DNA from 4 places in the Sphingobium sp. B2D3A genome. Region 3 is predicted to be linked to each of the others. Evidence: riboswitches for the same ligand, from Rfam matches in the RefSeq annotation. Region 3 holds a riboswitch; each other region holds the start of a gene.

Region 1 (5,958 bases), 2.9 Mb from region 3:
GCGCCGAACCCGCCCGTGCCGCCATCGCCATCAGATCCTTCGATGCTCTGGCCGTTCTGGCCGCCAGCGCCACCCGCGCCGCCGGAACCACCGCCTGCGCCGAAGCCGCCCGTGCCGCCGTTGCCGCCGGAACCGCCTTCGCCGCCGTCCGTGATCCCGGTCGCGCCGGCACCGCCCGAGCCGCCCGAGCCGCCGGCCCCACCGCCGAAGAAGGTGCCGCCGTTGCCGCCTTTCCCGCCCTGGCCGCCACTGCCGCCATGGCCGACCTTGCCTTGCGCGAGGTCGATATTCCAGGTGACGAGATTGGCGGTGTTAAGCGCAAGCTGCACGCCGACTGCGGCGACCTCGACGTAGAATGACGCCGACAGCGCTGCTGCAGGGGGGAAGTTGGCAAGAGCCGCGGCCCCTTGCGCAATCTTCAGCCCCAGGTTGATGCCGTCCTGTGCAACGGCATTGATGAGGCTGGTGTTGAAGGGCTTGCCACTGCTGCCACTGCCACCTTTGCCGCCATCGCCGCCGGCACCGTTGGCACTTGCGCCCCCGTTATAGCCATTGGTTCCGGCGGACCCTTCGCCATCGACGAGGATGGAGTTGAAGGAACTGCCCGACTGACCGTTGCCACCGTTGGAGCCCGCGGGCGCCGAGGCGGTCAGGCCGTTCATGGCACCGCCCTTGTTGAGATTGGCTGCCTCCGGATCGATCCGGTAGGAGACGGTATTGGTTGCGGTGTCGATCGCGGTAATCACCGCGTTGGCCGGAATAGCCGAATCCCCGACCAGCAAGCTGCCAACGGTGAGGCCGGAAACCGAGGCGAGGCGGATGGTCTTTGCCCCGCTATTTACGCTCAGCACCGGATCGCTGGTGAGCACGAACTTGCCGGCGGTGATCGCCGAGACGCCATTGGCGCCAATGACGTTGCTCAGCGTCACCTGCTTGGTATCGGGGTCGATCCCGGTGATCGTCGTACCGGCTGGAATGCCGGTTCCCGAAACGGTCTGACCCACCGCGAAGCCCGCGATGGAGCCCACCTGGATGGTCGCGCTGCCGCTCCCGTTCGAGATCAGGGGGCTGAAGGATGCCTTCAGCGACGTCACCTGCTGGAGGTCGATCGCGTTCGAAAGGGTGACGACACCGCTGTTCAGATCGACAGCCGTAACGACGGTGTTGGCCGGAACGCCAGCGCCCTGGACGGTCATGCCCACGGCAAAGCCGCCTAGCGGTCCGGTTGGCGTAATCGTGTTCGAAAGCGTCGAGCTGGAGGCCGACTGGAAACGTGTTACCGCGAAGGCCGATACAGCCGGCGTGTCGATCGGGCCGTTCGCGGAAATCGACTCATTGAGCACATAGGAAGTGACTTTGTTGTCACTGTTATAGTTGACCTGACTGACCGTAGCAGTCCGCGTGACGTTATTGGTGTCCTTGTAATAGACCGTCTGGCCCCTCATCACATCGGCAGCCGCCACCGGGGCGTTCAGAGTGACGGTGTTGCCGCCGCTCAGCAGGCCGCTGACGACGTTGGAGGAATCGATCGCGATGCCGCCTGACAGACTTATTTCATTAAGCGTCCCATAAGCGTTGCTGCCCGCGGGATTGATCTCCGTGATCGTCGCGTTCACCTGGCCGACCGAGCCGTCACCGAGCTTTTGGGCAATACCTGCGCCGGCCTGAATGAGCGTATTGTCTCCGATAGAAATGATCTTGTTGACGACGAACTGCCCGTTTCCATTGTAAGTCACGTCGCTCAATGTCGGCTGCAGAATGCTGGCAGCGGACGCATCTGCCGAGGCGCCGACGACTGAAACCGCGATCGGCGCGACCGACGACGTGGCAATTCCACCGCCTTCGCCGCCTTTGACGTGATTGTTCGCAAAGCTCACATTATTCAGCGTTAGGGTTGCGCCGCTATCAATGAAGAACACGCCGCCAAGACCGGCACCACCGCCCGAGCCGGCGCCGCCTTCGGTGCGGAAGTTGGTGTAAACCGTCTGGCGATCAGCCTCTCCGACAGCGACGCTGTTCCCGACCACGTTGCTATTGCCGGACAGCGCCGCGTTGCCGGAGACCACTTTTCCGGTGCCGTTCTGCCCATCGACGATGATCGGATCACTGCTCTGGGCAGACGCGGCGGATGAAGCCGCCACCAACAAGGCCGTGACACCGGCCGACACGAGAAACTTGGCTTGCTTATTCATGATTTCCCCCAAAGTATTGAAAAATCTAGATGTAATCGTTGCGCGCGGCAGCAGCAGGGCGTAGAGCGCCGCTTCTGCCCCGTTGGTTTTTCAGCGAGTGCTGTGGTCGATTGGCCAAGGCTTTGGCCTCAGCGCCCCCGCTGAGGCTGCCCGCCGCGTTCCAGTTGGCTGCGTGGTTGCCCAATCCGCTGTGACAGAAAGGCCAGTCTCCCTCCGCGGAAAGACTTGGGTGCTCAGCGCGATCGCAGGCGGGGCCGAGCGATGCAGGGCGCGGTGGGCGAGCGGACTGTGGCCGAGATATGTGGCTGAGGCATTGGCGCTTGTCACGCCTACCTTAGAAGGCACGGCGTATATAGTATCGCGCTGCCCGCTGCACGAAAATATGCAGGAAAGGCTGAACTCATATTTTTGTAGAGCAGGGCGCTGAAGTCTAGAGAGAGATGGCGCAACTACACGACAAGATATGTCGGGCACTTTTTGTTCCTTCGGCATCCCCGCTATCTCTTTCGAGACCGGAAGCTTTGCGTCCCATCGTCGCCGATGGTTTGCCATTGTCGGGTTTAATGCTGATTTTCTTTCAAGAAGACTCGCATTAACCGGCCCTTAGATGCAATTTACGAAAATTAACAGCAATAAAATCATCTCGTAGGAAAAAGAGATGGTTAATGCGCTGCGGTACCGCGTTGATTGTTAAGGAAACGGCCGCTCGCGCTAACGTGGCATTGACATTTTGAACGCGACAAAGAAGGATGGTCGTTCCATCAGCGCAATCTTCGGGCTGAAATGGCCGTGCGGCCGCGTGCCCCATTTTTAAAGAACGGCCCCTAAACGGCGGGTGGCTTGTTCACCCGCTGTCGCCAGAGCAAGATGGGCGTCCCAATTTCTCGTTGGCCTGGGCCAAAAGACGGCCGTCGTCGCAGATGCTTGGTCAAAGCCACTTACGGTGAGCGGCGCCACTTTATCGGCGATCGAGTTGGTGATCAGGACGGTAATTGCGAGGGCACTGAAAGGCGACAGAGCGGCGCAGGTCGCACAACTTGAAGTTGGCTAACTTATAATTTTCAGCATCGAAGCTGCGGGGGGCATCCGCCACTTGAACCCAGTAGTGGGAAGCGAGACGTACCGAATGTTCGGGCGCCAGGGCTGGCGTCTCGCATGGGCAATATAATTGCAAGTGTGGGGGCATGATTGCCATCATTAGATATAATGTAGGTATTTGATATATTATCATTAAATAGCCGACGCCGGCTTCGTCATTCATCTTTGAGGCTTATATATGCTCCCGGAAGGTTTAGTATTAGCGCGATAACAGACGTCCGCGTAATTCTCCGCCAGCCTTTCGCAGCGCCTTTCCTCACCAGATCAGTGCGCTGCCAGCGCACACAATTCCGGCACGCTGCTGATCCCCAGTCGCTGATAGGCGCGCTTTCGATAGGTCATGACGCTCGTTTTCGCGATACCCAGATCCAGCGCTGTTGCCTCGACCGACATGCCGGCGGTCGCCCGGGCGCAGACTTGCCGCTCGCGCCGGGTCAGATTTGGGAACAAGTGCCGCAGTCGGCTTTCGATGTGCTGGGCGGAGGAGAAGCAGGAAAGGGCGCGCCTGCGGTTGAGGGGCAGCATCGGCAGCGCTAGGCGGGCCAGACCCACCAACGCGTCCAGCTCGCTATCCGTAAACAGGCCGGTGGAGCGATGGCGCGCGACATTGATGACGCGCCAGGCCTGTGGTCCGCGCTGGATGATCGAGACGCGCTCAACGATACCGGCCTGATCGAAGAAGCGCCTGCGGAACTCATCGGAGCTGATGTCCGGCGGGCGGATGCGCTGGATGGCAAGGTCGCTCACGCATGGCGCTGCGCTATAGGCGTCGCATACCGGGTCGATATTGTGATAATGCTGGCTGTAGGCCGGCAGCATTGCTTCCACGCGTGGCTCGCCGAAGAAATATTGCAGTTCGCTGGTTTCTCTGCCCGTCGCCTCGAACAAGTAAATTCTGCGCGCGCCACCGGTGACCGTCATCACCGAATCATGGACGGCGGTGCCGAACTGGTCGGTCCCGGCGGTTTCCAGCAAGCGTTCATAGATGGCGCCCATGGAGACGGGGGCGCGCCATTCCTCGATCTTGCGGATGTAGGACATTCAGCTCTCCTGCCGCCTCTGGGATTATACCCCCTCAGTCGCGACTCCACGCCTCTTGAACACCTTCATGGCGATCAACGCAATCGCCGCCGCGATGGCCGGCACCGCAAAGGAGGCCAGAATGGTGGTCTCCGCAATGCCCGCCTCAAGCTGCGCGCCAATCAGGACCGGCGCCGCGACCGTCCCGATGCGGCCGACACTCTTGGCCCATCCGATACCGGTCGATCGCAGGCGCGGCGGGTAGAAGCTGGCGAGGATGACATTCACGCCGCCATAAGCGCCGAGGGCAAAGAAGCCGCATACCGCGAGCACGAGTTGAAGGACCAGGGCTGAGGACGCGCCCACAATCTGGCCGGCCACGAAGAAGAACGCTGCTGCGATGAGCAGGGACGAGACGAGAACGCGATAGGCGCCGTAGCGGTCGATCAAAAGCCCCATGCAGAGCGCCGCAGCGATGCCGCCGAAGGAAAAGATGGAGAGCGCCAAGGCTGCGAAGGCCGGCGCATAGCCGAGCCGGACGAGCAGAACCGGCAGCCAGGAGCTGAGGCAGTAGCTGATGGTCAGCATCGCGATGAAGACGAACCACAACATCGTGGTGCCCAGGCGATAGTGCGGGGCCAGGAGGCTCAAGGGGCTGGCGCGGGGCTGGGGCGCATCGCTTTGCGGTGCCACCTCCTCGGCGTCCCGCAGAACCATGATGGTGATGACGGATGTCGCGAGGCAGAGCAGTCCCACCGCGCCCATTGCCACGCGCCAGCCGCCTAGTCCGGTAAAGGCGATGGCGACGATGCCCGCGATGGTGGCGCCGAGGCCGTAGCCGGTGAACAGGAAGGTGATCGCCAGGCCGCGACGTTGGACCGGGGCGGCTGCGGTGACGATTGCAAGGCAACTCGGCAGACAGCCACCCAACAGGACGCCGGTTACCAGCCGCATCCAGAACAATTGCTCGGCACTGTTCGCGAGGCCCGTCAAGGCTTGAGCGGCTCCAAAGCCGGCGAGGGTCAGCCCCACCGTCCACCGGTCGCCAAATCTCGCGGCCAGCGGAGGAAACGCAATCAGGCCGATGCACTGACCGATCAGATTGGCCGAGAAGATCGGGCCGAGATCGGCATCGCCAAGGCCAAGCATCGGCGCGAATTCGGGAGCGAGCGGACCCATGATCGTGTGGACCAGCCCGTCCAGAAAATAGACCATCGCACAGATCGACACGATCAGAAGCGTCGAGGCTTTCGCGCCTGGCCGTGGGAGTGATGCGGGTGAAATCAGAAGGTTCCCGACAGTCGCACGCCATAGGTCCGTGGCGGGCGCAGCGACGTCGCGACCACACCAATAGTCGAATAGGCCGGGTTTGGCGCCACATTGTTGACGACGACGTCATCCTCAATGTTGTTGACGAATGCGCTGATGCTCAGGCCCTTGCCTTCGAACGCATAGGTCAGCACCGCGTCAGTCCGGGTCGAACCGCCAACGCGCGTTTCCGGCGTGTAGGCCAGATCCAGCTCGCGCGGCCCTTCATAGCGGCTGAAGATGTTCGCGATGATGCGGTCGCCCGATCCGAGCGTAAAGCTCTGTTCCAGCGAGGCGGCGACCACCCACTCAGGCGACTTGAGCGCGCGAAGCGCGCTGC
Region 2 (5,958 bases), on a different contig from region 3:
TTCATGCTCAAATACCTCAGTTCCGCACGAAGGCGCCTTCGAGAAAGACGATTTCCACATCGATGCCGGTCGGCATTTCGATGACGGGTTGATATTGCTCGGCCCGTTCGATCAGATAGTTGGAGACCCGGTCGCCGGACGTTGAAATGCCCTCGCCAAGACCCGCCTGCGCAATGTCGCCGGGAGACAGCTTCTGGCGCTTCCCATCGACGATGGTGTTGGTGCCGGAGAGATAGCTGTTGGTGTTCATCGAGAAGCCACGGCCAACGCCGCCGACGATGCCGGCAAGGAAGGCCTGCATGGCAAGATTGCCCTCGCGGCTGACCACCCTCCCCCGCACGCCCGTCTTGCCGCCAAATGCGATGAAGCCTTTGACCTCGGATTCCGCATAGCGACCGCTTGCATCCGGACAGGTCATCCGCGCGAGCTTCACATAGACTTTCTCGCTGGAGAGATCGCCGCGCGCCGAACCGTTGACCAGGCACCCCTCAATGCGGGTCTTGAAGACTTTCTGCCCGTCGGCAACCGATCGCGCCGGACTGGTGATGCGCAAGACGACGGGCAAGGGATCGCTCTGGCTCTGCACGTTGGACGCCGCGTCCACACCGACAATCACCCGCGCGCGCGCGAAGCTGTTGGCCGGGAGATAGTTGGGACTATCGGTCAGGACGGCGCCGGGCCGCGACGGGGCGCCCGCTGCCGGTGTTCCGCCCGAGGCGGCCGCCGATGAACCAAAGTTGATGACCTTGAGTTCGCCCGGGCGACGCCCAGGGGCATCCGGCGCTTGATAGGCCTGAGGTCCACCTTGGCCGTAGAGCGAGGAGGTTCCTGCAGCGGGCGCCGGGGCGGTCTGCGCGGCGCTTAGCTGTGAGCGCAGAGCCGCGTTCTCCGATTCATAGGCGGACAGGACCTGTCGGCCGTCGCTCTCCATGGACGCGTTCTGCGCGCGAAGCGCCTCGACCTGCGCTTGAAGCTGGCTGAGCTGGTCCCCCTGCCCCTGCAGGCGATCGAGTTGCCCCGCCTGCGCTTGCAGGCGGTTCTCGCTCATGGCGATCCATTCTTTCTCGGACAGATTGCGCGTTCCCAGCTCGCCGGTCGCGATCTGCACGTCGCTGGAAGCGAGATCCTGCGCATTGGGGTCCTGATTGGCCGGCGTGCGTCCTGAGAACAGCCACCACATGGCGGCGGCGATCGCGATGGCGCTGCCCCCGGCAAGGATCAGTCGTTGACGATGCAGGGCGCCATCATTGGCCGTCATGTCGATGCTGGCGATGGTATCGCCCGCCGCACCATTATGGGGCCGATGGTCTCGCCGCTTCAGAAAATCCAGCATACCTGCCATTGAATTTGCTCCGGTCGATCTTGTTCAGCGTTGGTCTGCGTTCGCGACCACGACATAGGCGGCGGTTGCCTCACGGGGCCCGAGCTGCGGCCGTGAAATACTCACGGCATGGGCACCGGCGGGCGCGATGGCGCTCTCATCGAGAACCACGGGCTTATCGCCCTTGTTCTCGATACGAAGGACGCGGCCCGTTTGATCGAGGCCCTGATACTCAGCGATCAATTGCACGGTCAGCGTGCCGACCTGGACCGGCGCGAGCGCCGAACGGGAAAGCCGATAGCCGGGCATGACCTGTTGTGCGGCCATGCCCTGGATCAGCCGAACGGCCGCCTCGTCCGGATCGGGCGCCTCATCCTCCAGCCCTTGCGCGTCCTGGGCTGGTGGCGCGAAGGCGCGGCTGTTGGTCAGGAAGATCTGCTGCGCCTCGACCTTCTCGACCTTGCAAGCGAACTTGTAGACGAAGCCCTTCTTGCTGGTGCCGAAGAAGGACAGGGTTCCGGGCCGAAAGCCATCGGGCACAGAGATGTAGATGTCGCCGCGCGTTGGCTCGTTGACCACCGAGAAGTCGTCGCGAGGATCGAGCGTTTCGGTCTTGGAAACACTGGCGAAGGCGTCATCGACCAGGCTCACGCGCGTCAGCTCGCTCGCTGCCACCGTGCAGCGGACGCTGTCATTATCCTCGACGGTGAACTGCTGATCGGCCCAGACTGGAGATGCGGCGCACAATGCAGCCATGCATAGTCCCGCACAGGAGTATCTCGTCACGTTACCGGTCATGGCGTTGCCTCCCCACTGGCGTTGCTTTGCGAAGCGGGACCCGCCGTTGCGGGTTCGACGGCCCGGAAACCGATCAGGCGCAGTTCAAGACCGGTGTAGGTCCATTTGAACTGGAACGTGCGCTGGATGGCCGAGACCTCTTCGCGCCCGACCATGGTGTGCAAAACACCGGTTACGGTCGAGCTCAGGCCCTTGGGGTCGACCGTCAGCTTCTCCATCGTAAAGAACTGCGCGACGCTAGACCCACGCTGATCGTCGACGATCTTGATCAGCTCGCCTTTGAGCTTTCCGTAGGCGGAAGGATGAGCGATCTTGAGGACCTGGTTCATCCAATAGTCCGCCGACTGCGGCGTCCTGTTGAACATGAGTACCGCCGTGTCGCGTGTCACCAGTTCGAGATAATCGCGATCCATCGCCCGCGACGAAATGGTGACTGATCGTCCGGCGATCGGCTGCAGAACGATTTCGCGGTCCTTGACCGAAGCGGCGATCAGCGAGGCGACCGTCAGCACCGATAGGCCGGCACAAGTCAACGCGAGCATATTACGCTGGCGCAAGACCCTTTGAGCCTGCCCCTGACTATATTCCAGATCCATGCCTTACCCCGCCATCAATCGAATGTAGGAAGGCGGGACGGCGCTGAGCTTCAACACCTCACTCGGCAGATACCAGTAGGCAGCATTGATGAGCCAGGCACCGGCACGACCTGCCTTTGCCTTGCGTAAGCCCCACCAGCCCAATGCCCCTGCAATGATGCCGACCGTGAACTGCTGCGTGATGATGCCCACGACGAACGGTCCCACGGTCACGACAAGTTCGTCGATGGTCCAGGGGCCGATGCGCTCGGGCTCATCCAGCTTCGAGGGAATAGTGTATCGGTTCATAAGCCGCCCCGCCTGCCCGCCGAGCCGCGAAAAGCCCGGCAGGCTAGAGTGTCAGATGATCGCGGTGATCGTGCTGGTGACGATTGCGGGGCCGGTGGCCACGCCGATCCCAACGCCGAGCGGTACGCCGACCGATGCCATCTGGAAGCCGCCACGGGCGAGGTTCACCAGGCCGATTGCCGTCGCGACTATTGCGATCAACGTTCCGCCCGAACCCTGAAGGATGTTCTGAAAGAGCGTGGATGCCGGCGCGAATGTCGTGTCGGTGCCTGCGAAAGCAGGATTGATCAGATAGAACAGTGCCACAAGTAGCAGCGCGGCCATGACGGCCGCGTTGAGTGCACGTTCATTGTCCCGCGCAAAGCGCCGGGACATGGTCTTGCCCATATAGTTCTCCGATGTTTGCGAGGTGGTTCATCACCCCCGCAGCAAAATCGGAAAACATGAAGGCAGTCAGCAAGTGAAAATTGAACTGATTCAGCTCCAGAAATGATTTTCTAGCGAAAAATATCAAGAAATCGAATCGAGAGCCAAATTCTGCGCAATAAAATTTCTAATTCTGGCGGGTTTTCTCGCCACTATGGCGGGATTTCTAGCCGCAGTGGCTATTTTTCTAGCCAGTTTGGCGCGTTTTCTAGCCACGAACTGTGTTGCAAGTTCTCTTTGGCAGAATATCAAGGTTAATTTAAGCGTATGCCACGGATGTAACCTTGACCGATAAGCCGGGAACGTGGTTAGGAAACCCTGAACAGCCCATCCTCGGAACAATGAGCTGATCGAAAAGGCAAAGCGCTGGCGACAGCGGGACGCAAAGCCTCCGGTCTCACGAAGATAGCGGGGTCACCGAAACAGGGGTATTTCCGAAAAATGAAGACTGCAGCCCATAGCGGCTACTTCGCGGCGGGGGGGGCCTCTTCCCGCGTAAGTGCTTCATCGATCAACTGGCGAACGACTTCAGAGCGCGAGAATACCTCGCGACGGAGCATGGAGGCTTTCAAGCGCTCCATCAGCTCCGGTTCAACCATCAAAACAAGTCGATGCACCTTCTTTTCCATCCCTTCGCAGATGAAACATGCGTTGCGCTGTGACAACAATAACAGTAGTGCCAACATGACACAGTTTGCAAACATTGCAATGCTGCGACGTAGTGGCTTTTGGGGTGAGGCGATCTGATGATCGAGAAGTACCGAAATCTATATGGACGGGTGATCGCGCGTCGCTCACTCTCGCTACGCCAAATCAGCGAGTTGGTGAGCCAGCACCATAGCAGCCTGTCCGCCCTGCTCGAACCTGGTGGGAACCTCAGACCTCGATACGAAAATCTCGTCGCAGTTGGGCGAGCGATCGGAGTAGATCGCCTAGAAGCGTTCCTGGCGGTCGAAGTCCTCAACGACCCTGAACATTATCATGATCCGCGCCTCACACTCGTCTGCCGTCTCGTGTCGACCTTGATGAGGGAGTTATTCGAGCCAGACTCTGACGTGATGCCCGACCTCAATGATGGTGAGGTAGCGATGCTCTGCAATCGCATTCTCACGTTGCTCGGGGATCATCACAAGCTAATCCAGAGCAACCACGCGCGCTCGAACCTGATCTCTTTCCGCTAACCAGGAGAGAGCGATGATACGTCGTATCGATCCCCTCTTATTCCCTTTCGTAATTCTAACCTGCGCGGCCACCCCTCAAACTGTTAGGGCTGACGCGAGCCGGCAAGCGACTGTGCTTTCCTTTGGGGAGCGCGCGGTGGTTGAGGGGGACCTTCCCAGCCAGATTCGAGCCGGCATGATGATGAGCTTCTCAGAAGCCGCCCAACATCCAGCGCCCGAGGCGTCGCGGCCAACATCAGTGGCACCGTTTGTCCTCGCTCCCTTCTGGATGAAAGGGACAAGGGCTTCATCTGCTCGGCAAATTGCTATGTCGGCAAGCTCAACATCATGTGCAGCGCCAATATATCGGAAGTCTGCACTGCTCAACGCAGCAGCCGAAAAGCGCCGCGAGATGATATATCCGGTGGTGCATGACATTGCTTGTAGGTCCGGTCTTCCGGTTGGCCTCATGGATGCGCTGATCATTCAGGAGAGCGGGTACAATCACTCGGCAATCAGCAAGAAGGGCGCCTTTGGTTTAGGGCAGCTGATGCCTGACACGGCTCGTCAGCTTGGCGTCAACAGTTTCGACCTTCGTGACAATCTGCGAGGTGCAGCCGCATATCTAAAACAACAGCTCGACAGCTTCGGGCAGGTTCACCTCGCGCTCGCCGCCTACAACGCAGGCCCAGGTCGGGTTCGTAAGAAGCGCGAGATCCCCAACATCGAAGAGACCCAAATTTACGTCAGGCGCATTCTCGCGAATTGGTACCATCTGACTGGTATAGCGAATGAGAGAACCTCCCGAGCGCCGATCGCCTCAGCGCGGGCTGAAATTGTTCGAGTGTATTGATGGTCGTCCATCAAAGCTCGGCCATCGCCCAACGGTTTTGCAAGCGTCGTGCACGGTCCGCAGCGACAATTATCGCCGATCCCACGATTCTTTTGCCCGTATCGTCGGCGAAAGCACGAGATTCAATCGTGGCACGCAAACGGAACAGAAGCGCATGCTCCCGCCCGGTCGAATCTATTTTCCGGTTTTGGTCTCTGAGACGTCACCGCGTCTGACCGTTCGATCAAATGAGACCGCCGCGTCCGTAATGAAATGAAAGGGGGCAAGTGAGGACATAAAAAAACCCGGCCAAGGGCCGGGCTTTTTGGAGGATCAACGCAAGCGTCAAACCAGGTGTTGCAGCCGGACGCTAGCCTGACTTCCCAAAACTCGCAACACAAAAGCGCAAATTGCGCCGCGATTTTTTGCGTCCTCACGGGCTCCAGATTTGGAGTGACCGAACGATGTTCCATACCCAAATTGGAATAGCAGATGTGCCTTCGGCCGCGCTGGCCGAGCTCCGTAACGCCGGAATAA
Region 3 (5,958 bases):
CAGCGGGCCGAACGCCCGGCTGAAGCGAATGTGATCCGCGTCATCGATGTGCGATTGCGCGCGGATGACGAGCACCGCATATTGCGCCATCGCCTCTTCCACGAGGTCGACCAGCGCCTGATCCGGCTCGCTGGAAAGGTCAGCGCCGATGAGTTCCGCTACAAACAGCGGATGAAGCGGATTGATCTCCATGCATCGTCTCCCGATATTTTCATCGAGATTTATGGCGTGGCCTGACGAGGGCAACGGTGCGGTTGTTCATGGACTATATTGACCTTATGCATAACGCTTGGTTTTCTTTTCCAGCTTTTTCTGGGATGACCCGGTAGGGCGATGAGAATTGATCAAATGCGTGCCGAGGGGTGAACGAATACGAGTGGTCCGCTACGCGATCGGTTGTATCGAGAAGTCAAAATTCTGGGTCAAACGTTCGAAACGTTGAAGATCACGTCACCTTCCATCGCCCCGCTCGTCGAGGCCAAGTTCGACGATCTCGCCCAGGAGCAGCATACCCTTGTGGCGAGCGTAATAGGCTCGCCCGGTGGGAGGCTGTGCCGGTCAAGACTCCCGCCGCGGCGGCCAAAGAGCGCCGACAGGGCGCTGTCGCCTTTTAGCTTCGCGCAATCTACATCGGTCAGTTGCCCCGAAATACATTTGAAAGGACAAAAGACGACAATGAATATTCAATTGTAAGTAATCATAAATAGAGTATTAAACAGATTTTAATTTTCAAAAACATGAAATTTTTGATTCTCGTCTTTGAAGGCACAGAGTGCCCTGCTTCTGATGGTACGGAAAAGGTAAAAATATTAAATCTGATGAAGATCAAAAAGCTTTTCTTGGATATGTTAGGAAGCTGAGTTTTAAATTTTCACGCAATACTAGCTACTCAACTTTTCTCCTCGTAAATCAATGTGTCCGGGGTCGTTCTCCGGGTTCTCAAACTCGGCCGCTTCCGCAGTCCCCAACGTTGGCATCTGTGCCGGAGCCGACTATCGGCGCTGTACCGAGCGATGGGTGATCTGATGGAAGTCGAGCCGTTTCAGGCCATAGAATTGAGCAAGTTGGCCTATCGCCTGGGCGGGGAGGGGCGATCGGTTCTCCATATGGAGTTTGGCCAGCCCTCCACGGGGGCACCGCAGGCCGCGTTGGATGCTGCGCGCGACGCGCTTGGCATCGATCCGATGGGTTATTGGGAGAGTCATGCGCTGCAGGCGCGTCTCGTCCAACTCTATCGGGAGCGGTACGGCATAGCGGCGGAGCCGGATCAGTTCCTGCTCACCTGCGGCGCCTCGCCGGCATTGGTCCTTGCGCTGAGCACCCGGTTTAAGGCGGGTGATCGGATCGCCATGGCCCGGCCGGGCTATGTCGCCTATCGCAACACGGTGCGCGCGCTCACCATGACGCCGGTCGAGATCGAATGCGGCGAGCAGGCGCGCTTTCAGCTGACGGCGCGCGCGCTCGCGGCGCTGGATCCGGCACCGCAGGGTGTGATCGTCGCCAGCCCGGCCAACCCCACCGGAACGATCATCGCGCCTGCCGAACTGGAGGCGATTGCGCGGCTCTGCGGGGAGCGCGGCATCGCGGTCATTTCGGACGAAATCTACCACGGCCTGAGCTACGGCGCGCCTTGCCGCTCGATGGGGGAATTCGCAGCCGACGCGATGATCGTCAGCAGCTTCTCGAAATATTACTGCATGCCCGGCTGGCGGCTCGGCTGGCTCTATGTGCCGCGCGCCATGGTCGAGCGTGCCCGCGCCTATATGGGCAGCTTGTTCCTGACCGCGCCGTCGATCAGCCAGCATGCCGCTTTGGCGGCGCTGGACTGCACGTCGGAACTGGAAGCGCATCGCGCTACTTATGCCCGCAATCGGGACATTCTCATGGAAGCCTTGCCAGCCCTTGGCCTGCGACGCATCGCGCCGCCGGATGGTGCCTTCTACATCTATGCGGATGTCAGCGACTTTACGGATGATAGCCCGGCGTTCTGCAAGAAGCTGCTCGTTGAGACAGGCCTCGCCACGGGACCGGGGGTCGACCATGATCCGGTCAATGGCCATCGGTTCATCCGGCTGAGCTTTGCGATCACGGAAGCCGAAGTGCAAGAGGCAGTGCGGCGCCTTTCGGCATGGTTGCCCGGCCAGCGACGGCTGTAACGATCACGTCGCGGGCGGTGGTCCCCAACCATATTTTAGAGGAGCGGATTGCAGTGCAATCGACGTCTTGCTTGCGCGTTCGTTAACCATGATTATCGGCTTGACAGGGTCGGTTATGACCTCGCTCCAGACCGGGAGTGCCGATTTTCACACGACAAATCAGCTGTATGGCTTCGATCTGCATGCGCGTCATCTCGACGAGGGCGGGCTTTTTTGTTGCGCTGCCGCTCAGCTAACGTTAATATTCCTCCTGAAGATGACGGCTCCGCCTCACGGGCTTTCCCAAGGGTGTTCGTCGCCTTCGACAAGGGCAAACTGTCGGTAACGGCGGGACGCAAAGCCTCCGGCCCCAATGGGGTAGCGGGGCTACCGGGGGATGAAACAGAGCATTTTCGGATATCGTGTGTAACCTGCTGTGAGAAGGTCATGGGGTTCGTTTGAACCTCAGGCTGCGCTCCCTGTCGTCGCGCTTCGATCCTGTCTCAAATCCCGTTGAACCGCACCTGCATGGCGGTTTGCCCTTCACATCATCTGGGCGGTGGGCCCACACGAGGGGATTTCGTAATGCAGGGCAAGGCAATCAAAACGCGCGGCGCCGTTCGGCAGGCTCTCAAGGCCGGTCTGTTCAGCAGCGTCGGCATTGCGGGGATGTTGGCAGGCGCATCTGCCGCCCACGCCGAGCCTGGCATTTGCCAGACTGAGGGTAATGTGACCCTGTTTTTCTGCGAACCCTCGTCGGTTAAGGCTCGTATTGAAGGAGGCGATACCAGCCTCATTGTGAACGGCGCACAGGACGAGTGGAGCATCACGGGCGATGGCGTCAGCTATTATACGTGGGACAATACAGTCTCTGGCGACATTACGTCGACGCTGCTCATCACCAATTCCACGATCAGCACCACTGATAATGGCGGCGTAAACGTCAGTTCCAATATCCAGGGTCGGAACGACATTTCGGTCACCTTGGGCCCGGACGTCACGGTTGACAGCGTGGGTGGCAACGGTGGCATCTGGGTTCGCAACCAGATCGCGGGCGACATCGTGATCGAGAATGGCGCCGCGCTGACGGTCTCAGGCGTGGAAACCAATGGCATCTCTGCCACCACCAACGCAGGATCGGTGAACATCACCAATAGCGGGGCCATCACGGTCCAGCAAACCAACGGGGCCGCAGACTTCACCCAGCGGGGAATCTACGCCGACGGCGGTTTCAACGATGCCGAGCCGGTCGAGGTGACCGTGACGAACACTGGCCAGGTGGAGGCTCAGGCGGCGGGTATCCGCGTCGTCAATTACAACGGTTTGGCGAAAATCACGAACAACGCCTACGTGTCTTCGGTCAACAATCAGGCGCTGGTCGGCTGGACGCCGAACGGCGAAGTGGTGATCGACAATCAGGAGCAGGGTGAGGCTATCTCGGCCAACGGCCCGGCGATTCAGGGCGCCTCGCAGATCGGCAATATCACCATCACCAACGCAGGCATTGCGGAGGGCACCACCGGCATTCTCGCCGTCGCCGGCTTCGACGAGGATGCGCCCGGCTCTGGTAAAATCACCATCACCAACAGCGGCATTGTCACCGGCAGAACCGGAAGCGCAGTTCAGGCGCGCACGCCGCTTGGCGATGTGGTCATCAGCAACACCGGCACGCTGCAATCGCTGAGCGGGATCGCGGCTGTCGATGCAGACACACTTAGCGGCATGGTCCAGATCACCAATTCCGGGTCGATCCTGGGTGAAACCGGTATCGTCACCAACAGCGCGGCGACCACGATCATCAACGCCGGTACCATCGAGGCCTCGCCTTCCTTCGGCCACGCCATTCTGATGGGCGCCGGCGACGTGACGCTGGAGTTGCATGCCGGCTTCAACATCATCGGCCTCGTCGCGGATGCGGATATCGCGAGCGGCACCAATACCCTGGCGCTGGGCGGCGCCATCAATGCGTCATTCGACGCCGGATTGGTCGGCACGCAATATTATGATTTCGATGAGTTCGTGAAGGTAGGGACCGGCACCTGGACGCTCACGGGGACAGGGACGACCGGCTGGACGGTCCGCGAAGGGACGCTGAACGCTGCCAGCAGCGACGCATTCGGTGTGGGTCAGGCCTATGTCGTTGAAGGGGGCGTGCTGGGCGTGGGGGGCTCCACCTATCAGGCGACCCTGGGCTCGCTCACTGTCGGAGAAGCTGGCCTTGTCTCCACCGATGGCGGCGTGCTCGTGCTCGACCAGAGCAGCGACACCGTCTTCGCCGGCACGTTGGTCGGCCAGGGCAGGTTCGTCAAGGCGGGCGAAGGTGCGCTCGCTTTCACCGGCAATGGCGCTCTCTTCAACGGTGCGCTGGATGTCACCGGCGGCGCCTTTGACCTCACGGGCGGCTTCAGCGCCAGCACGGTGACCGTGGGCGGCGCGGAGCTGGCTTCGCTCAATATCAAGGCGGTGGGGCAGCTCAACTCTGTCTCTGCGGCCATTGGCATGAATGGCACCGCGGGGAGCGTTACCGTTGATGGCGGCGCGAGCTGGATCAACTCAAGCCTCATCGAGATCAGCCGCAATCCCAATTCCTCCGGGTCGCTGACCATCACAAATGGCGGCTCGGTCGAAACTGTGAATGGCAGCATTTATATGGGCGCGGGCGGCTCGGTCAGCATCAGTGGTCAGGGTTCGGCGCTCCGTGTCGGTACGCTGCATTCCGAACTGCCGGCCGACTGGGTTTCGGCCGATGGCTGGTTCAGTGCGGATGAGGGCAGCATCTCGGTGACCGACGGTGGTTTGCTGGAGGCTGACGGCAGCTATATCGGCGGAAACGGCTCCGGCACGGCGACGATGATCGTCGACGGTGCCGACACGGTGTGGCGCAACGGCCTCAGCCTGTACATCGGCGGCACCGGCAACGACACCGTTGGCCAGGGCAATGTGACGGTGTCCGGCGGCGCAGAAGTCACGTCCTACACCAGCGCGCTTGGCGTCGACACCGGCTCGAGCGGAACGCTGACGCTGACCGGCGAAGGCACGACCTACAGTGTTCTCGCCCGTAACGGCTACGCCGGCAACATGCGGGTCGGCTACAGCGGCACGGGCACCGCCACGGTTTCCAACGGCGCCCTGCTGTCGGCAGCCGCCCTGATCGATGTGGCGAGCCAGGAGGGCAGCAGCGGTACGCTGACCATCGAGGCGGGCGGCCGCGTCACCGGCGAATCCCTGCGAATCGGTGGGGCTCAGTCCGCTGTCGGCAGCGTCAGCGTCGATGGAGCAGGCTCCACGCTTGAGATCGGCAGCGGTCGCATTGGTATCGGCATCTCTGGCGAGGGCACGCTCATGGTCAGCAATGGCGCCTCGGCGAGTTCGCAAGGTGCGATCATTGGCTGGGAGTCGACCGGTCAGGGCACGGCCATCGTGAGCGGCGCGGGCAGCACGTGGACCAATGACGGCATTCTCTACGTCGGCAACGTCGGCGAAGGAACGCTCAACATCGCGCAGGGCGGTCGGGTCACCAGCACGGATGGCTATGTGGGCACCGTCAGCGGCTCTACAGGCGCGGCGAACATCAGCGGTGCCAACTCGGTCTGGGACATGAGCGGGCTGTTCATTGCCGGCAACGAGGCGGGCGCGCAGTCGACGATCTCGATCTCCAATGGCGGCACATTGCGCGCGGTGCAGGGCACGCTCGGCAATCTCACGGGATCGCAGGCGAGCATGATCGTGACCGGCGCTGGCTCGACTTGGAGCGCCTATAATGATGGCCTGACGAACTGGGCGGGTTACATCAATGTCGGCCTGTTTGGCAGCGGCACGCTGG
Region 4 (5,958 bases), 2.0 Mb from region 3:
TCTTGGGCTGGCGGACCAGCCGCGCGGTCAGGGTCGCATAGCGGGCACTGAACCGGTCGAACCCGCGATTGAACGCATCGCCCGCCCGCTCGGTGAGCTGGCGCCAGCGCGGCGCGCCCTCCGGCAGGGCATGGCGGTGCCGCAGCAGCAGCGCCGCGAAGGCGGGCGACAGGGTGAGCGAGAGGACCAGCGAGATGATCGTCGCAGCCGAGATGGTGATCGCGAACTGCTGGTAGAAGGCGCCGGACATGCCGCCGATAAACAAGGTCGGCACGAACACGGCGCACAGCACCAGCACGATGGCAATCAGCGCCCCGCCCACCTCATCCATGGAGGTGCGCGCCGCCTGGAGCGGAGTCATCCCGTTCTCCAGATTGCGCTCGACATTCTCGACCACCACGATGGCGTCATCGACGACGATGCCGATGGCGAGCACGAGGCCGAACAGCGAGAGGTTGTTGATGGAATAGCCCATGCCCGCCAGCACCGCGAACGTGCCGATGAGCGAGACCGGGATCGCCAGCACCGGGATCAGCGCCGCCCGCCATTTCTGCAGGAAGACGATGATGACGAGCACGACGAGGATCACCGCCTCGACCAGCGTCTTCACGACCTCGTCGATGGACTTCTGGATGAACTCGGTGGGGTTGTAGACAATGCGATATTCAAGGCCCTGCGGGAAGTCCTTGGCCAGGACGTTCATCTCCGCCTTGATCGCCTCGGCAGCGGCCAGCGCGTTCGATCCCGGCATCTGGAAGACGGGGATGATCACGCTGTCCTTGTCGCCGAGGTAGGCCGACGTGCCGTAATCCTCGGCGCCCAGCTCAACGCGCGCGACATCGGAGACGCGGACCTGCCGGCCCTGATCGTCGGTGCGGATGACGACATTGGCGAACTGCTGCGGATCGGTGAAGCGACCCTGCGTCTCGACATTGAGCTGGAAGGCCGATCCGCCCGAGGGGGGCTGGCCGAGCGTGCCGGCGGCGACCTGCACATTCTGCTGGCGCAGCGCGGAAACGATGTCGCCGGCCGTCAGACCCAGCGCCGCCGCACGGCGCGGATCGATCCACACGCGCATGGAGAGATCGCGCGAGCCGAAGAGCTGCACGTCGCCCACGCCCTCGATGCGGGCCAGCCGGTCCTTGATGCGGGTCTGCGCGTAATTGGAAATATACTCGCGATTGAGCGAGCCATCAGGCGAAATGAGGTTCACCACCAGCAGGAAGTCCGGCGAGGTCTTCTTGGTAACGATGCCGAGGCGCTGCACCTCCTGCGGCAGGCGCGGCTCGGCAATGGCGACGCGGTTCTGCACCAGAACCTGCGCCTCATCGAGGTCCGTACCTTGCTTGAAGGTGACGGTGACGACCACGCGCCCGTCCCCCGTCGATTGCGACGAGAGATAGAGCATGTTCTCGACGCCGTTGATCTCCTGCTCGATCGGGCTGGCGACGGTCTCCGCCACGGTCTCGGCAGAGGCGCCGGGATACATGGCCGAGACGGTCACCGTCGGCGGCACCACCTCGGGATATTGCGAAACGGGCAGGAAGAAATAGCTGATCGCGCCGATGATCGTGATGATGACGGCGATGACGGCCGCGAAGATCGGCCGGTCGATGAAGAAACGGGACAGACGCATGAGGAGATCTCCTCGGGGGCAGCGCTCAGAGCATGTCCGGGTCAGGCGGCTTCACCTGACGGCTCGGACATGCGGAAAGCAAAAGGGACCGGATCAGGATCGGCTTCAGGCGAAGCCGATCACGACCTAGCGCGTAAACGTGGCCTGGCCGGACATCAGCGCGGTGGCGGCGGCAGGCGTCGCCGGCTGCGTCTCAGGCGCAATGCGGCCTTTGCGGACCTGCACCTTGCCGCCGGGCATGGCGAGCTGGGTGCCAACGATCACCACCTGATCCGCGGGATCCAGCCCGGCCCGCACGACGCGCAGGCCATCGACAACCGGCCCAAGCTCGATCGGCTTGGCGGCGACGGTGCCATCCTTGCCGACGACGAGCAGCGTCTTGCGCGCCTGATCGGTCTGCACGGCGGTGTCCGGCACCAGCAGCGCGCGGGTTGGCGCGCCGGTGGAGAGGCGCATGTTGCCGAACATGCCCGGCGTCAGGAACAGATCGGGATTTGGCAGCACGGCGCGGGCGCGAATGGTGCCCGAGCGCGGATCAAGGCCGTTATCGGTAAAGTCGAGCTTGCCCTTCCAGCGATAGGCATTTTCGTCCTGCAGCTTGATCTCGACCGGCGTGGCGTCGGCATCGGCATCACGCTTGGTCTTGAGGAACAGCGCTTCGGACCCCTCGAAGGTGAAGTAGATCGGATCGAGCGCGTTGATGGTGGTGAGCAACGTGCCGGATGCGCCCTCTCCCGAGGATGCGAGGTTGCCGGGGTCGATCCGCCGATCCGAGATGCGGCCGCCAATGGGCGCGCGCACGGTGGTGAACTCAAGATCCAGCGCGCGGCTGCGGGCACGGGCCTGGGCACCGGCCAGCGCAGCCGATGCTGCCGAGACGCGGGCGCGGAGCCGGTCGACTTCGCTCTTGGAAACGGCTTCTACCGCCACCAGCCGTTCGGCGCGCTCAAGATCGCTGCGGGCCAGCGCGAGATCGCTCTGGGCCGTGGCGACACCAGCGCGCGCCTCGGCCAGCGCAGCCTGGAAGGGGCGCGGATCGATGGTGAAGAGCGGCTGACCAGCGCGGACCATCTGCCCGTCCGTGAAATGCACGGCCGTGATCTGGCCGGAAATGCGCGGACGCACCTCGACCGCGCGGCTCGGCTCGAACCGGCCGACATAATCGTCCCACAGCATGATCTCGCGCGCGAGCGGGGCCGAAACGGTGACAGTGGGTGCCGCCATCGCGGCCTGAGCCGGGGGCGACGGGCGCATCAGCGCATAGGCCCCGGCAATGGCGAGCACCGGCAGCGCCACCCAGGCGGCACGGGTCAGCGAGCGGCGCCGCGTCGTGCCGGCGTCGATGGGCGTGGCTTCCGCCGGGCTGAGTTTCTTGAGCATGTTCATGCGCGGTTCCTCCGCTTGATCGACAGACGCAGGGCGCCGATGTGGCGGAGCAGCGTCTCATATTGATGGGTCGTGTAGCCGGCCTCGTAAAAGCGACCGAGCTCGGATGGGGCGATGTTGTAGCCATGGTGCCAGCTCAGCACCGCGATGCGCCGCAGCGCTTCGAGGCGCGCGCTCGCCAACGGCATGGCCCGGCGGAAGCCGAAGACGAGGCGCAGCAGGCGGCCCAGGCGGCTCTCCTCGCGGAGGGAAGACAGACCGTCCTCCCGCGCAAGGCGGACAATCGTCCACTCGACCGGAAGGAGGTGGCCATCCTGCACCTGGAGGCTTGCAGCCTCCGATGCAGTGACACCCGGGACCATCGCCCGTGCCCCGCCATCTCTCAGATCCAGATATGCCATCACCATGTCTCCTCCTGCTTCCCCGGCAGGCACGACGGGGTAGCCCCGGACAGCCAGTGCTGCCGGGCGCGCGCATCGCGGATGCCAGGGATCGATCCGGGAAAGACGGTGCGCGACCGGCGCGTCCGTCCCGAAACCAGAACCTATGAAATTGCTGTCAAATCAAGTCGGGCAAGCAGAACGCGCCCGGCCAAGCCGCACGCACTCCCACGCCTTCTGTACTGACTGGTATATTAATCGGATGTTCAGGCGTCAACCCGGTTTTTTGTACCGACCGATATTTTATTTTGCAGCGCGCAAAATCGGTCTTGGGTCCCCAGGCGCTTCAGCGGCTAGGCCACATCCCCATAGTCGTCTCGGCAACGCGCTCCAGCTCCTCCCGCGTGGTGCCGGAGCCGGCCAAAACCGCCATGCCCTGCAAAACGGCGATGAGATACTTCGTGATCGCTTCCGCATCGGTGGGCCCGACAAACTCGCCCTCGTCGATGGCGCGCTGCATCCGGGCCACCAGTGCCCGCTTCACGGTCTCGCCGCGCTTGAGCACTTCCTCACGGATCGATTGCGCTTCCGCGCCACAGGCGGTGACGCTGATCACGCTGAGGCAGCCGGTGGGCTGGCCATTGCCGGCAATCGTGGAGAGTGCGCCATCGAGCAGATGCTGCGCCACGCCGCGCGCGGTGGGCATATCCAAAGCCGGACCGATATAGGCCAGCTTCTCCCGCTCGTAGAGATCGAGCGCCTGCCGGAACAAGGCCTCCTTGTTGCCGAACGCGGCATAGAGACTCGGGCGGGTGATCCCCATCGCGTCCGTCAGCTCGCTGAGCGACGCGCCCTCATAACCCTTGGTCCAAAACACACGCAACGCGGCCGCAAGCGCCTGCTCGCAGCAAAATTCGCGGGGCCGACCCCTGATGGCGGTCTGTTCCATATCGGGCGGTATAGAATTCCTCGCCGGGCTTGTCGAGTCCGGTGCGACGAAGGGAGCCAGGACGGTCCCGCTCGGGCGGCACGTTCTCCCAGGCATGATAAAAGTTAAGTTCAGACTCTTTTCCATGAACCTTTTCCAGCGCTTGACATTTCAAGCGCAGGATCACTCCGATCCCGATAATGGCAAAGCGGTGGTGACGCCGTGACGCAAAGCTTCCGGCCTTGGGTTCAAGGTAGCGGGGTTGCCGAAGGAGCCGAGGTCGGAGCTGTGTGTGCGTGTCTACGCCTCGCTCTGGCTATGATCGCTCCACACCGCTCCGCGCTACGTGGGCCTGCCATCGGATAGCTCCGTCTCCAGCCCGGCTGCAAGCCTGACAGGAGATGACGCAATGGCTCAGGTTCTTTCCACGACGACATTCCGATCCAACAGAACGTCACGACTATGCCGGGCCATGCCCGCCATAGCCGCCTGCTCCGCGCTCGCCATGCTGCTGAGCGCCTGCGAGACCAGCGGTTATTCCCGCTACGCCAATGTCGGCTCGCCAGCGCCCGGGTCGGGCGGCAGCAGCGATGGCGGCAGCAACAATGGCGGCGGCGGCACTGACACGGGCGGCGGCGGAAATACCGGCGGTGGGAACACCGGCGGCGGAAATACCGGGGGCGGCGGATCGGCCGATGGCGGCGGCGGCACCGGTGGCGGTCTGGCTGGGGGCGTCGTTACGCAGGTCTCCCCGGTTCTGGCGACGGCCGGCAATGCCGTGCTCGGCGTCGCGGATGGCCAGCAAGGCGTGACCACCCCCATCGCCGCTGCCTTGCCAGTCACGCAGCCCGTGACCGGCACGATCACGCGGGTGCTGCAGGATACCGGCACGGTGCTGGTCGATGCCGGCGAGGGCCGCACGCTGCTGCTGCAGGGCGCGCAAGGCGTGGTCGGCGATGTGGTGTCCATCGATGTTGGCGGTCGCACCGTGACCAACGGTCTTGATGGCACAGCGGGCGCGATCGGCGTCGGCGTGCTTGGCGACACCCAGCCGACGGGCACGCTCGCATCCGCCGGCGTGCTGAACGCAGGCAATACCGCGCTGGCGACAGTGAACGGCATCGCCGATGTACGGGTGACCAACATTACGGCGCCCACCGGCGGCATTTCCGACAATCTGCTGAATGTCGCGCTCGGCGGCAATCAACTGCTGGGGAGCGGCGATCCGGCGCTGGTCAACGCCAATGTGCTGCCGAACGGCGCGTCCCTGCCCGGCGGTGGCACGGGGGCCGTGGGCGGCGTGCTCGGCGCGGTGAGTTCGACCGTCGGGTCTGTCGGCGGCGCCGTGGGCGTGGGCGGTGACGTGTCAGGCGGCGGCGTGCTTGGCGGCGGAACGGCCACGGGCGGCGACGTAAATGGCGGCGTGCTTGGCACGGTCGGTGCCACGGTCGGCTCGGTCGGCGGTGCGCTAGGCGTTGGCGGCAGCGTCGAAGCCGGTGCAGGCGCAGGCGCCGGCACCACGACCAATGGCGGCTTGCTGGCGCCGGTAACCGGCACGCTCAACACGGTCGGCACTTCCTTGGGACTGGGCCGCTAAACAGCCACCCCGCCTCAAGTCGCCAACCTCG

Evidence for each region. A riboswitch is a leader RNA that binds a small molecule or an ion and turns the genes downstream of it on or off. The one in region 3 is predicted to bind cyclic di-GMP.
Region 1: it holds a riboswitch for cyclic di-GMP, as region 3 does, so the genes downstream of both, M2337_RS01040 (autotransporter-associated beta strand repeat-containing protein) here and M2337_RS14385 (autotransporter domain-containing protein) in region 3, are expected to answer to the same signal.
Region 2: it holds a riboswitch for cyclic di-GMP, as region 3 does, so the genes downstream of both, M2337_RS17220 (hypothetical protein) here and M2337_RS14385 (autotransporter domain-containing protein) in region 3, are expected to answer to the same signal.
Region 4: it holds a riboswitch for cyclic di-GMP, as region 3 does, so the genes downstream of both, M2337_RS05205 (hypothetical protein) here and M2337_RS14385 (autotransporter domain-containing protein) in region 3, are expected to answer to the same signal.

The regions. Positions count from the first base shown of each region.
Region 1 is NZ_JAOQOI010000001.1:217,329-223,286, reverse strand. It holds gene M2337_RS01040 (autotransporter-associated beta strand repeat-containing protein) at 1-2,192, opposite strand, end outside; cyclic di-GMP riboswitch class I at 2,677-2,752, opposite strand; gene M2337_RS01035 (helix-turn-helix transcriptional regulator) at 3,555-4,331, opposite strand; gene M2337_RS01030 (MFS transporter) at 4,356-5,540, opposite strand; gene M2337_RS01025 (TonB-dependent receptor) at 5,594-5,958, opposite strand, start outside.
Region 2 is NZ_JAOQOI010000002.1:99,186-105,143, forward strand. It holds gene M2337_RS17185 (DsbC family protein) at 1-5, opposite strand, end outside; gene M2337_RS17190 (TraB/VirB10 family protein) at 17-1,342, opposite strand; gene M2337_RS17195 (type-F conjugative transfer system secretin TraK) at 1,367-2,077, opposite strand; gene M2337_RS17200 (type IV conjugative transfer system protein TraE) at 2,116-2,715, opposite strand; gene traL (type IV conjugative transfer system protein TraL) at 2,719-3,003, opposite strand; gene M2337_RS17210 (hypothetical protein) at 3,055-3,390, opposite strand; cyclic di-GMP riboswitch class I at 3,777-3,851, shown strand; gene M2337_RS17215 (hypothetical protein) at 3,894-4,115, opposite strand; gene M2337_RS17220 (hypothetical protein) at 4,176-4,610, shown strand; gene M2337_RS17225 (lytic transglycosylase domain-containing protein) at 4,747-5,442, shown strand.
Region 3 is NZ_JAOQOI010000001.1:3,099,395-3,105,352, reverse strand. It holds gene M2337_RS14395 (TauD/TfdA dioxygenase family protein) at 1-192, opposite strand, end outside; gene M2337_RS14390 (pyridoxal phosphate-dependent aminotransferase) at 1,014-2,156, shown strand; cyclic di-GMP riboswitch class I at 2,456-2,530, shown strand; gene M2337_RS14385 (autotransporter domain-containing protein) at 2,721-5,958, shown strand, end outside.
Region 4 is NZ_JAOQOI010000001.1:1,121,571-1,127,528, reverse strand. It holds gene M2337_RS05225 (efflux RND transporter permease subunit) at 1-1,636, opposite strand, end outside; gene M2337_RS05220 (efflux RND transporter periplasmic adaptor subunit) at 1,763-3,022, opposite strand; gene M2337_RS05215 (hypothetical protein) at 3,019-3,423, opposite strand; gene M2337_RS05210 (TetR/AcrR family transcriptional regulator) at 3,749-4,351, opposite strand; cyclic di-GMP riboswitch class I at 4,523-4,600, shown strand; gene M2337_RS05205 (hypothetical protein) at 4,803-5,927, shown strand.